One region of the Agromyces mangrovi (ex Wang et al. 2018) genome, then DNA from elsewhere that is predicted to be linked to it. Evidence: riboswitches for the same ligand, from Rfam matches in the RefSeq annotation. Region 1 holds a riboswitch; the other holds the start of a gene.
The links. Region 1 has a riboswitch for glycine ahead of QUE38_RS04605 (L-serine ammonia-lyase). Riboswitches for the same ligand answer to the same signal wherever they lie in the genome.
Positions count from the first base shown of each region.

Region 1 (5,900 bases):
ACCGGTTCGGCCGCGAGCATCGCCGGCACGAACCCGCCGAGGTCGCCGAAGCGTTCCCGCAGCGCGGCGAGCGGATCGGACGGCATCTCGGCCGACTCCTCCTCGAACACGAAGAACGTGGCGAACAGGCCCGGCTCCACCTCGTAGACGCCGGCCATGCGCCCCGGCACGCTCATCATCACGAAGCGGTCGGCGATCGCGTCGTGCACCGCGTCGCTGCGGAAGAACCACGCCGCCGTGTGCAGGCCGAGCGGGCGCAGGAACCGCCCCTCGGGGCCGAAGACGTGCGCGCGCACGCCGGAGTGGATGCCGTCGGCGCCCACCAGCAGGTCGGCCTCGACGCGCTCGTCGCCGAGCTCGACCGTGACGCCGCCGTCATGCTGCACGACGCCCGTCACGGTGGTGCCGAAGCGCAGCTCGACCGCGGCAGGCAGGGCCTCGCGCAGCGCACGCTCGACGTCGCCGCGCAGCAGCGAGAACAGGCGCCCGTCGAGCGCGTCGCGCATGCGGTCGTACCGCAGCCGGGCGTGCGCGCGACCGTGCTCGTCGACCCACTCCACGCGATCGACCTCGTGCGCGCGCTCGCGCAGGTCGTCGAGGATGCCGATGCGCTCGGCCGCGTCGTACCCCGGCCCGAAGAAGTCGATCATGTACCCGCCGTCGCGCAGCTCGTGCGCGTGCTCGACGAGCGTGACCCGCCAACCGTGGCGCTCGAGCGAGATGGCGGCGGCGAGCCCGGCGATCCCGGCTCCGCAGATGACGGCGTGCATGCGCGGCTCCTCGGGTCGGGTACGGCGAGCGGATGCCTCGGGGCGAGGCTAGCCCAGCGGCACCCCGCGCGCAGCCATGAACGGCTGCGGGTTGATGCGGTACCCGTTCTGGAAGACCTCGAAGTGCAGGTGGCATCCGGTCGATGCGCCCGTGCTGCCCGCGCTCGCGATGTTCTGCCCGACGCTCACGGTCTGCCCGTAGCCGACGAACACCCCGCCCGAGCGGATGTGCGCGTAGCCGGTCGAGAAGCCGTTGCCGTGGTCGATCCTGATGAAGTTGCCGTAGGTGCCCGACCACCCCGCGTAGACGACCCTGCCGGACGCCGCGGCGTAGATCGGCGCCGAGCAGCCGGTCGCGAGGTCGGTGCCGTAGTGGTAGCTGCCCGAGCAGCCGCCGGGCGTGCAGATGCTCGTACGCGGGCCGTAGTAGCCGCTGATGTACCCGTACGCGGGGACCGCCCAGCCCTGGCTGCTGGTCGTGCCGCCGGGGAGCCCGCCGCCACCGCCACCGCCACCACCCGCGGCAGCAGCCGCCGCCGCAGCCGCCGCCGCAGCGGCCCGTGCGGCCGCGGCGCGCGCCGCGGCCTCGGCGGCCTTGCGCCGACGCTCCTCCTCTTCCTTCCGCTTGCGCTCGCCCTCCTGGTAGGCGGCGATCGTGGTCGCCTCCTTGTCCTTCAGGTAGGCGAGCTGCTGCTCGAGCTCGATCTTCTTGTCCTCGGACTCGGCGAGCGCGGCCTCCGCCGCAGCCTGCGCCTCCTGCGCGGCGACGAGGGCCTCCTCGGCCGCGATGCGCAGCACCTCGCGCTCGTCTCGTGCGACCGCGGCCTGCTCACCGAGCGCCTGCGCGGTGTTCGCGGCCTGCAGGGCCTCCTCGTAGACGCCGGCGGCGCGCTCGACCATCTTGCTCATGTTGCCGAGCTTGGCGAGCAGCTCGTCGGTCTCCTCGGCCGTGCCGGCCTCGAACATGAGGTTGATGCCGAGGTCGGTGCCGCCCGCGCGATAGAGCTGCGCGGCGAGCTGGCCGGCGTTCTCCTCGGCCTCGGCGGCCTCCGCCGCACTCTCGTCGGCCTGCTGCTGGATCTCCTCGGCGCGCCGGTTCGCGTCGTCGAACGCCTGCTGCGCCGCGAGCAGTTCGTCGGTGCGCCGTTCGGCTTCGGCGCGGGTCTCTGCCACGCGGGTCTCGAGTTGCGCGATGAGGTCGGTGATCTCGGTGACCGCGGCGGCGCCCGCTGCGGTGTTGGCCTTGGCCTTCTTCACCTCGTCCCACGTGGGGTACTCGGCGGCGGTCGCGGGCGCGGGCGTGGCGATCGACATGGTCGCGACGAGGAGGAGCGCTCCCAGCACGCCCACGACGCGGCGGACGGCGGGCGCGATCGTGCGCGCGCGGCTCGTTCGCCGCGGTGCGACCCCCGTCGCATCCCCCGCCGTGTGGTGCATTGCTCCCCGCTCCCGCCGTCTGGCCGGTTGGTCACGTTCGTCACATCTGTCACATACGCAACATCAGCCACAGTAACAACGGACCGTGCGATCCTCGGTATTGACGGCCGACCTGATGCTCGGCCCCCGGACGAGGGACGTGTCGAGCGTGACGCTACCGACGCGCCCGCCGGCAGCCGGGAGCGTCTTCGGCACGTCGTGGGATCGGTTCCGACCTCGTTTTGGAATCTGGCGGAACTGCACGTATGCTTGGCTGTCGGCGGTCGTGCCCAGCACGACACCCGGCCCCATCGTTTAGCGGCCTAGGACACCGCCCTTTCACGGCGGCAGCACGGGTTCGAATCCCGTTGGGGTCACGCTGAACGAAGGATACAATTTCATACGCAAGGCCCTGTGGCGCAGTTGGTTAGCGTGCCGCCCTGTCACGGCGGAGGTCGCGGGTTCAAGTCCCGTCAGGGTCGCTTCGGTCATGGGCTCTCCTCGAGAGCCCATATCCGTATCGGGAGCATCTTCGGATGCCCCGGCCGACCGCATCCTCGGATGCACCAGGCTCTGTAGCTCAGTTGGTAGAGCGCACGACTGAAAATCGTGAGGTCACGGGATCGACGCCCGTCGGAGCCACCGAAGAGAAGCCCGGGTTCGCCCGGGCTTCTTCGCGTTTCCGGCTGCGTGTGCCCGGAGCATCCGCTCGCTGCGAGCCCCTCAGCACTCGATGACGTTCACGGCGAGGCCGCCGAGCGAGGTCTCCTTGTACTTGCGCTTCATGTCGGCACCGGTCTCGCGCATGGTCGCGATCGCCTGGTCGAGCGAGACGTGATGCGAGCCGTCGCCGTGCATCGCGATGCGGGCGGCGTTGATGGCCTTGCTGCTCGCGATGGCGTTGCGCTCGATGCAGGGGATCTGCACGAGCCCGCCGACCGGGTCGCAGGTGAGGCCCAGGTGGTGCTCGATGCCGATCTCGGCCGCGTTCTCGACCTGCTCGGGCGTGCCGCCGAGGAGCGCGCACAGGCCGGCCGCGGCCATCGAGCACGCCGAGCCGACCTCGCCCTGGCAGCCGACCTCGGCGCCCGAGATGGAGGCGTTGCGCTTGCACAGGATGCCGATCGCCGCCGCGGTCAGCAGGAACCGCACGACCGCGTCGTCGTCGAGCTCGCGCACGAACCGGTCGGCGTAGTGCAGCACGGCCGGCACGATGCCCGCCGCGCCGTTCGTGGGGGCGGTGACGACGCGGCCGCCGGCGGCGTTCTCCTCGTTCACCGCGAGCGCGTAGAGGTTCACCCAGTCCATGGCGCGCATGGCGTCGCCGTCGTCCGCCGTGGCGTCGAGCTTCCGGAACAGGCCCGGGGCGCGGCGACGCACGCGCAGCGATCCCGGCAGCAGCTCGTCGTCGCTCGTGCAGCCGTTCTCGACGCACTCGCGCATGACCCGCCAGATGCGCAGCAATTCGGTGCGCGTCTCCGTCTCGGGCCGCCACGCGGCCTCGTTCGCGAGCATGACGCCGGCGATGTCGATCCGTTCGCGGCGGCAGTGGTCGAGCAGCTCGGCCGCACTCGCGAACGGGAAGGGCAGGACCGGGACCTGCTCGAAGACGGCCGGATGCCCGTTCAGGTCGTCCGCCACGAATCCGCCGCCGACCGAGTAGTACGTCGCCGTGCGCACGCTCGCGCCGCGCGCGTCGAACGCCTCGAACGTCATGCCGTTCGGGTGGCCTGGCAGGCGCTTTCGCAGGTGGAGCACGACGTCCTCGGCCGGGTGGAACGGGATCTCGCGGATGTCGCCGAGGCGGAGCGCGCCCTCCTCGGCGACGCGGGCCACGCGTGCACCGACGTCCGAGGTGTCGACCGTCTCCGGGTGCTCGCCGAGCAGGCCAAGGACGACCGCGGCATCCGACCCGTGCCCCTTGCCCGTCGCGCCGAGCGACCCGTACAGCTCGACCCGCACCCGGCCCACGTCGCCGAGGCGCCCGTCGGCAGCGAGCGCGTCGACGAACCGGCGCGCTGCGCGCATGGGCCCGACCGTGTGCGACGACGACGGGCCGATGCCGATCGAGAACATGTCGAGGGCGCTCAGCACGGTGCGCACCCGGCGATGAGGGGTGCGGATGCCCGTGGCATCCGCTCGGGTGCTGTGCACGTGGTGCAGGTCATCGGAACTCCCAGGTCGTGGTCGGCGCGTGCCGACGTCGGGTGGTTCCTCCCCGCTCTGTCGACGACCTGAGAGATTCGTGCGGCTCGCGCCGCCTTGCCCCGTCGGTGAGCCGGCCGCGGCCTGCTGCTTTCCAGAGTTCCCTGTCGTGACGGTGCGGGTGCCTGAGAGATTCCCGGGGAGGGACTTGCTCCTACGGCGCCGCCCGGCGGACCCGGGCGAGCTCTCCCGCCACGATGCGGGTGTTCAGTTGCTGGTCGTCACGCTAACACGGCGTGCCGCCGGTGCCCGGGCCGCTGCTCATGCGAGCACGACATCGTCGAACGACTCGAGGCGGATGCGGCGGGGCCGGAGTGCCTGCGCGCCGAGCACGTCGGCCGCCACGAGGTCGCCGAGGTCGACCCCCGCCACCGCGGCCACGTCGGCGACCGGCACCTGGAACGTGCGGAACGGGCCGAGCGGCGGCACCACGTCGCCGACGAGGCCCATCCGCCGCGCGAGCTCGTCGGCGTTCAGCTGCGGCGTCTGGTCGAGCAGGAAGGCCGCCGAGACGAGCGCCTCGCCCGAGACCCAGGCGACGACCTTCCAGAACGACAGCGGCACGCGGATGCCCCGGTACTCCGGGTCGGTCCGGCGCAGCACCGGCGCGGTGAACACGCTGATGCGGGCATCCGTCGCCTCGGCGAAGGCGAGCACGTGGTCCTCGAGGCCGAGCCAGAGCTCGCGCGACTGGTTGAAGCCGCTCGCCTGCGGGGCCGCGTTCGGGTAGGTGAACGTGTCGGCGTTCGCCTGCGCGGCGACCTCGGGCGCGCCCCAGACCGGGTCGCGCCGGCGCACGAGGTGACCACGGTCCAAGTCGTTGCGCAGGTACACCTCGGGGCCGGCCTGCGCCGACGCGGGCACGCGGTCGTCGAGCCGCCAGTCGTCGTCGCGGGGCAGGTCCAGCAGCAACGAGCCGTCGACGTTCACGCCCGTCACGGCGGCGAACCGGCGCACGGTGTCGAGCAGCACGCTGAAGTGCGTCGAGTCGAGCACGACGTGCCGCCCCGGCGGGGCATCCGTCACGTGCGGCAGCGGCACGGCGGTACCGAGGAAGCCCTCGTCGTAGCCCGCGCCGATCTCCCCCATCGCCCGCGCCCGCCTCAGACCCGTCGGGTGCGCAGCCGGTAGTCGTGCAGCGCGCGCACCGCGTGGTCGCCCGGCTGCACGTCGGCGAGCGCCTGGCCCGCGGCATCCGGCACCGGCTCCTCGGGCACGACCTGGGCGACCGCGCCCGTCGCACCCGAGCCGTGCACCTCGTGGTGCAGCCGCTCCATGTCGGCGTCGAGCTGCGCGGCCGTCACCGCGGCCTGCTTGAGCCCGTCGAGCAGCTCGGCGGGCACCTGCGCGTCGTACTTGTAGTAGATCTTGTGCTCGAGGCTGGCCCAGAAATCCATCGCGATGGTGCGGAACTGCACCTCGACCAGCACCGGCACGATGCCGTCGGAGAGGAAGATGGGCACCTCGATGATGGCGTGCAGGCTCTGGTAGCCGTTGTCCTTGGGCTCG
Region 1 is NZ_AP027737.1:960,463-966,362, forward strand. Features, by position in the region: gene QUE38_RS04580 (FAD-dependent monooxygenase) at 1-770, opposite strand, end outside; gene QUE38_RS04585 (M23 family metallopeptidase) at 819-2,114, opposite strand; tRNA gene QUE38_RS04590 (tRNA-Glu) at 2,491-2,563, shown strand; tRNA gene QUE38_RS04595 (tRNA-Asp) at 2,595-2,668, shown strand; tRNA gene QUE38_RS04600 (tRNA-Phe) at 2,756-2,828, shown strand; gene QUE38_RS04605 (L-serine ammonia-lyase) at 2,910-4,262, opposite strand; glycine riboswitch at 4,408-4,491, opposite strand; glycine riboswitch at 4,495-4,593, opposite strand; gene QUE38_RS04610 (DNA/RNA non-specific endonuclease) at 4,653-5,480, opposite strand; gene QUE38_RS04615 (GTP pyrophosphokinase) at 5,495-5,900, opposite strand, start outside.

Region 2 (5,900 bases), 560 kb from region 1:
GGCCGCGCGGGCCGTGGTACACCGCGTACATCGACGCCATCACGGCCAGCAGCACCTGCGCAGTGCAGATGTTCGACGTCGCCTTCTCGCGACGGATGTGCTGCTCGCGCGCCTGGAGGCTGAGCCGGTAGGCCGGATGCCCCGCGGCATCCTGCGACACCCCCACGAGTCGCCCGGGCAGCTGGCGCTCGAGCCCCTTCCGCACGGCCATGTAGCCCGCGTGCGGACCGCCGAAGCCCATCGGAACGCCGAAGCGCTGCGAGGTGCCGACCGCGACATCGGCGCCGAGCTCGCCGGGCGGGGTGACGAGCGTCATCGCGAGCAGGTCGGCTGCGGCGACGGCGATGCCGCCGCCCGCGTGCACGGCCTCGAACACGGCCGTCGGGTCCCAGATGCGGCCGGACGCACCGGGGTACTGCACGAACGCGCCGAAGCACTCCCCCAGCTCGGACGGGTCGGTGTCGGCAAGCGGCAGCTCGGCGAGCTCGATGCCCACGGCCTCGGCGCGCGAGCGCAGCAGCGCGAGCGTCTGCGGCAGCGCGTCGGCGTCGACCACGAAGCGGCTCGTCTTCGCCTTCGATGCGCGGCGGGCCAGCAGCATCCCCTCGACCACCGCCGTGCCCTCGTCGAGCATCGACGCGTTGGCCGTGTCGAGCCCGGTGAGGTCGGCGACCATGGTCTGGAAGTTCAGCATCGCCTCGAGGCGGCCCTGCGAGATCTCCGGCTGGTACGGCGTGTACGCGGTGTACCAGGACGGGTTCTCGAGCACGTTGCGCTGGATCACGGCCGGGGTGATCGTGCCGAAGTAGCCGAGGCCGATCATCGACGTGCGCACGGTGTTCTCGTCGGCGAGCGCCCGCAGCTCGGCGAGCGCCCGCAGCTCGGTCGCCGCCTCGGGGATCGACGAGGAGATGACCTCGCGCATCTGGATCGCACTCGGAACGGCCGCGTCGACGAGCGCGTCGAGCGAGTCGTAGCCGAGGGTCGCCAGCATGAGGCGCTGGTCGTCGCGGGTGGTGCCGATGTGCCGGCGCCCGAAGGCGTCGAGGTCGTACGTGTCGCTCACTCGCCCGTGACCTCGCGGTACTGCTCGAGGCTCAGCAGGTCGCCGGGGATCTCCGCGACCGTGACCTTGATCAGCCATCCGTCGCCGAACGGGTCGCTGTTGAGCAGCTCGGGCTCGGAGACCGCACGCTCGTTGACCTCGGTGACCGTGCCGTCGACCGGCGAGATCAGCTCGCCCACCGACTTGGTCGACTCGATCTCGCCCACGACCTCGCCCGCGGCGACGGCCGTGCCGACCTCGGGCAGCTCGAGGAAGACCACGTCGCCGAGCTTGTCGGCCGCGTAGGCGGTGATGCCCACCACCACACCGCCGGCGTCGACGCCCTCGGCGGGGTCCTCGTCGATCAGCACCCACTCGTGGTCGCTGGTGTACTTCAGGTCGTTCAGGTCGGTCATGGGGTTCCCCTCGGGTGATGGTTCGCGGTGCTCGTGCGGTGCGGTGCGGTGCGGTTCGTGGTGGCTGGCGATGGCGGATGCCGGTGGGCGACGCCTTACTTCTCGCGGCGGTAGAACGGCAGGTCGACGACGGATGCGGCGATGCGCGTGCCGCGCACGTCGACGTACAGGGTGGTGCCCGTCGCCGCGTGGCGCGGGGCCACGTAGGCCATGGCGATCGGGTGGCCGAGCGTGGGCGACAGCGCGCCGCTCGTGATCACGCCGACCTCGGAGGCATCCGCCCCATCGCCGTCGAAGAGCGCGTACCCCGCGCGGCCCGCGCGGCGGCCCTCGCTCGCGAGTCCGACCAGCACCGGGGCATCCGCCGCCGGCCCCTCCTCGCTCGCGGCGCGGCCGACGAAGTCGACCTCCTTGCCGAGCGCGACGACGCGGCCGAGCCCCGCCTGGGCCGGGAAGGTGTCGCGCGTGAGCTCGTGGCCGTACAGCGGCATGCCCGCCTCGAGGCGCAGCGTGTCGCGGCTCGCGAGGCCCGCGGGCACGAGGCCGTGCGGTTCGCCCGTCTCTGCGAGCGCCTCCCAGAGGGCGGGCGCCTGGTCGGGCGAGACGTAGAGCTCGAAGCCGTCCTCGCCCGTGTAGCCGGTGCGGGCGACGAGCACGGGCTGCTCGGCGTACTCGGCCGCGACCGCGCGGTAGTACTTCATGCCCGTGACGGCATGCACGAAGTCGTCGTGGTCGTTGCCGTCGCCCTGGATGCCGAAGCCGGGCGTGTTCGTGAGGATCTCGAGGGCCTTCGGCCCCTGCACGGCGATGAGCGCCATGTCGTCGGACTCGTCGAACACCTCGCAGTCGAACGGCGCGGTGCGGGCGCGCAGTTCGTCGGCGACGTGCTCGGCGTTGGCCGCATTGGCGACGACGAGGTAGCGGTCGGCACCCGTGCGGTAGACGACGAGGTCGTCGATCACGCCGCCGTGGCGGGCGAGCAGCAGGGTGTACTTCGCCTGGCCCTCGACGCTGGCCGAGAGCTTCCCGGCGAGCGCGTAGTCGAGCGCGCGGTCGGCCTCGGGGCCGACGACCACGATCTCGCCCATATGCGAGAGGTCGAACAGGCCGGCTGCGGTGCGCACCGCCCTGTGCTCGGCGAGGTCCGACGAGTAGCGCACGGGCATCTGCCAGCCCGCGAAGTCGGTGAAGGTCGCGCCGGCGGCGCGGTGGATCGCATCGAGGGGGCTCAGGCGTTCGGTCATGGAGTTCTCCTGTCGTCGCACGGCGCGCGCGGCATGCTGCCGCGGTCGAGAACTCCCCTCTGTCATGTGCCTGAGAGTTTCACGGCCCCGTGGGGTCGCTTTCACCGTGGGCGGGATGCTCATGGCATCCGCTTTTCAGAGCGGCCTGCTCGCTGCGGTCTGTGACCTGAGAGATTGGCGGGGAGGCTTGCTCCTTCGGTGCCGGCCCAGCCGGCTCTCCCGCAACGCGTCGATGGCCCGATATGCGATTGTGCGCACAGCCTACCAACCGAACCCGCGAATCCCCCGCACGCATCTCGCGTGGTCGCGGGCGCGGGCGGTTTGGTGTTCGGGTCAGGGTGACACTAAGATGGCTGGAGCTTCGAGTCAGAGTGACACTTAGGGGTGGGGCGGATGCCGCTGGAGCCTGCGCGCACGCACGACGCACGCCTCGCCGTGTCGACGGTGATCTTCGCGCTGCGCCGCGACGAGGCATCCGGCCTGCCCTCGCTCTGGATCCCCCTCGTGCGCCGCACGCGCGATCCGTACCTCGACGACTGGGCACTGCCCGGCGGCTGGCTGCCCGACGACGAGGAGCTGTCGGATGCCGCGGCCAGGACGCTCGGCGAGACCACCGGCCTCTCCCCCAAGTACCTCGAACAGCTCTACACGTTCGGCGCGCTCGGGCGCTCGCCCGGCGGCCGTGTCGTGTCGGTCGTGTACTGGGCGCTCGTGCAGTCGGACGAGGCCGAGCGCGCCACGACCGACGAGAACGTGCGCTGGTGCGCCGCCGACTCGCTCGGTCGCCTCGCCTTCGACCACAACCGCATCGTCGAGTACGCGCTCTGGCGCCTCCGCACGAAGATGGAGTACGCGCGCATCGCGCACGCGTTCCTCGGCGACACCTTCACCCTCGCGCAGCTGCGCGAGGTGCACGAGGCCGTGCTGCAGCGTCGGCTCGACCCCGCCAACTTCCGTCGCACGATGGAAGCGTCCGGCACGCTCGTCGACACCGGCGAGCGCCTGTCGGGCACCCCGCACCGGCCGCCGAAGCTCTACCGCTACGACGCCTCGATCGACCTGGCCGACGCCGGGCCGCTCGCCAGAACCCGCGCGCTCGGCAACGGCGCGCACCCCGATCGGGACGCAACCGACCCGATCCTGCCCCACCCGAGGATGAGAGCATGACCATCGCAACGCCCCCCGCCCGCGACGAGGCACAGGTCCGTCGCGCGGCATCCGTCGACCGCAGCATCCGGCTCATCCAGACCGGCGCGACGACCGGCGAGACCTGCACGCCCGAGCTCGCGAAGGGCCCCTGGGAGTTCGACCGCGGGCCGATCGGCTACGGCCCCGGGTCCTCGATGGGCGACGTGATCCCGACCGGCTCGCCCCGCCAGGGCGACCTGCCGGAGTCGTACCGCACCGCGTCGCAGGACGAGCTGCACGAGCGCATCGAAGCCGCGAAGGCCACGCTCGGCGACCGCGTCGTCGTGCTCGGCCACTTCTACCAGCGCGACGAGGTCGTGCGGCACGCCGACTTCGTGGGCGACTCGTTCCAGCTCGCGAACGCCGCCAAGGCGAAGCCCGAGGCCGAGGCGATCGTGTTCTGCGGCGTGCACTTCATGGCCGAGACCGCCGACATGCTCTCGGGCGCCCACCAGGACGTCATTCTGCCGAACCTCGCCGCCGGCTGCTCGATGGCCGACATGGCCGACCTCGACTCCGTCATGGAGTGCTGGGAGGAGCTCGAAGAGGTCTACGGCACCGAGCCCGACGCCGACGGCCGCGTGCCGGTCATCCCGGTCACGTACATGAACTCGTCGGCGGCGCTCAAGGGCTTCTGCGGCGAGCGCGGCGGCATCGTCTGCACCTCGTCGAACGCCGAGACGGTGCTCGAGTGGGCGTTCGAGCGCGGGCAGCGCGTGCTGTTCTTCCCCGACCAGCACCTCGGCCGCAACACGGCGAAGGCGATGGGCGTGCCGCTCGAGCAGATGCCGATGTGGAACCCGCGCAAGCCGCTCGGCGGCTCGACCGAGGACGAGCTGCAGGATGCCCGGGTCATCCTCTGGCACGGCTTCTGCTCGGTGCACAAGCGCTTCACCGTCGACCAGATCGAGACCGCGCGCGCGGAGCACCCGGGCGTGCAGGTGATCGTGCACCCCGAGTGCCCGATGCCGGTCGTCGACTCGGCCGACGGCTACGGCTCGACCGACTTCATCGTGAAGGCGATCCAGGCGGCGCCGGCCGGCTCGAGCTTCGCCATCGGCACCGAGATCAACCTCGTGCAGCGCCTCGCCGCCGAGCACCCCGAGCACGAGATCTTCTGCCTCGACCCCGTGGTGTGCCCGTGCTCGACGATGTACCGCATCCACCCGGGCTACCTGGCGTGGGTGCTCGAGGAGCTCGTCGAGGGGCGCACGGTGAACCCCATCACGGTGCCCGACGAGGTGGCGGGCCACGCGCGGGTGGCACTCGAGCGGATGCTGGCGGCCAAGCCGCCCGCCGGCGCCGTCGCGAAGGCGGGCACGCGCGTCTCCGACGCCATCGCGGCGCCCACCCCCGGCGCACGGGGCTGACATGGCCGCCGTCGTGGTCGTCGGCAGCGGGCTCGCGGGCCTGCTCGCGGCCGTGCGCGCCGCCGACGCGGGGCACCGCGTGACCGTGGTCACCAAGGGCCCGCTCGACGAGGGCAGCACGCGCTACGCGCAGGGCGGCATCGCCGCCGCGCTGTTCGCCGACGACTCGGTCGACGCGCACGTGCTCGACACGCTGCGCGCGGGCGCCGGGCACTGCGACCCCGCCGCCGTGCGCGTGCTGTGCGAGGAGGGGCCGGCGCGCGTGCGCGACCTGATCCGGTTCGGCGCCCGGTTCGACCGCGACGAGTCCGGGCTGGCACGCGGGCTCGAGGCGGCGCACTCGCGTGCGCGCGTGGTGCACGCGGGCGGCGACGCGACCGGCGCGGAGCTCATGCGGGCGCTCGTGGCGACCGTGCGATCGCGCGCCGTCGAGCTGGTCGAGCACGCGATGCTCGCCGACGTGCTCACCTGCCGGGGCCGCGCCTGCGGCGTACGCCTCCTGATCGACGGCCAGCTCGTCGACCGCCCGGCCGACGCCGTGGTGCTCGCCACGGGCGGCACCGGGCAGCTCTTCGGCCGCACCACGAACCCCGCGGTCGCGACCGGCGACGGCGTGGCCGCGGCGTGGCGGGCGGGC
Region 2 is NZ_AP027737.1:403,518-409,417, forward strand. Features, by position in the region: gene gcvP (aminomethyl-transferring glycine dehydrogenase) at 1-994, opposite strand, end outside; gene gcvH (glycine cleavage system protein GcvH) at 1,063-1,461, opposite strand; gene gcvT (glycine cleavage system aminomethyltransferase GcvT) at 1,557-2,705, opposite strand; glycine riboswitch at 2,758-2,849, opposite strand; glycine riboswitch at 2,851-2,937, opposite strand; gene QUE38_RS01890 (NUDIX hydrolase) at 3,099-3,872, shown strand; gene nadA (quinolinate synthase NadA) at 3,869-5,263, shown strand; gene nadB (L-aspartate oxidase) at 5,265-5,900, shown strand, end outside.
Region 2: another riboswitch for glycine. It lies ahead of gcvT (glycine cleavage system aminomethyltransferase GcvT); the one in region 1 lies ahead of QUE38_RS04605 (L-serine ammonia-lyase).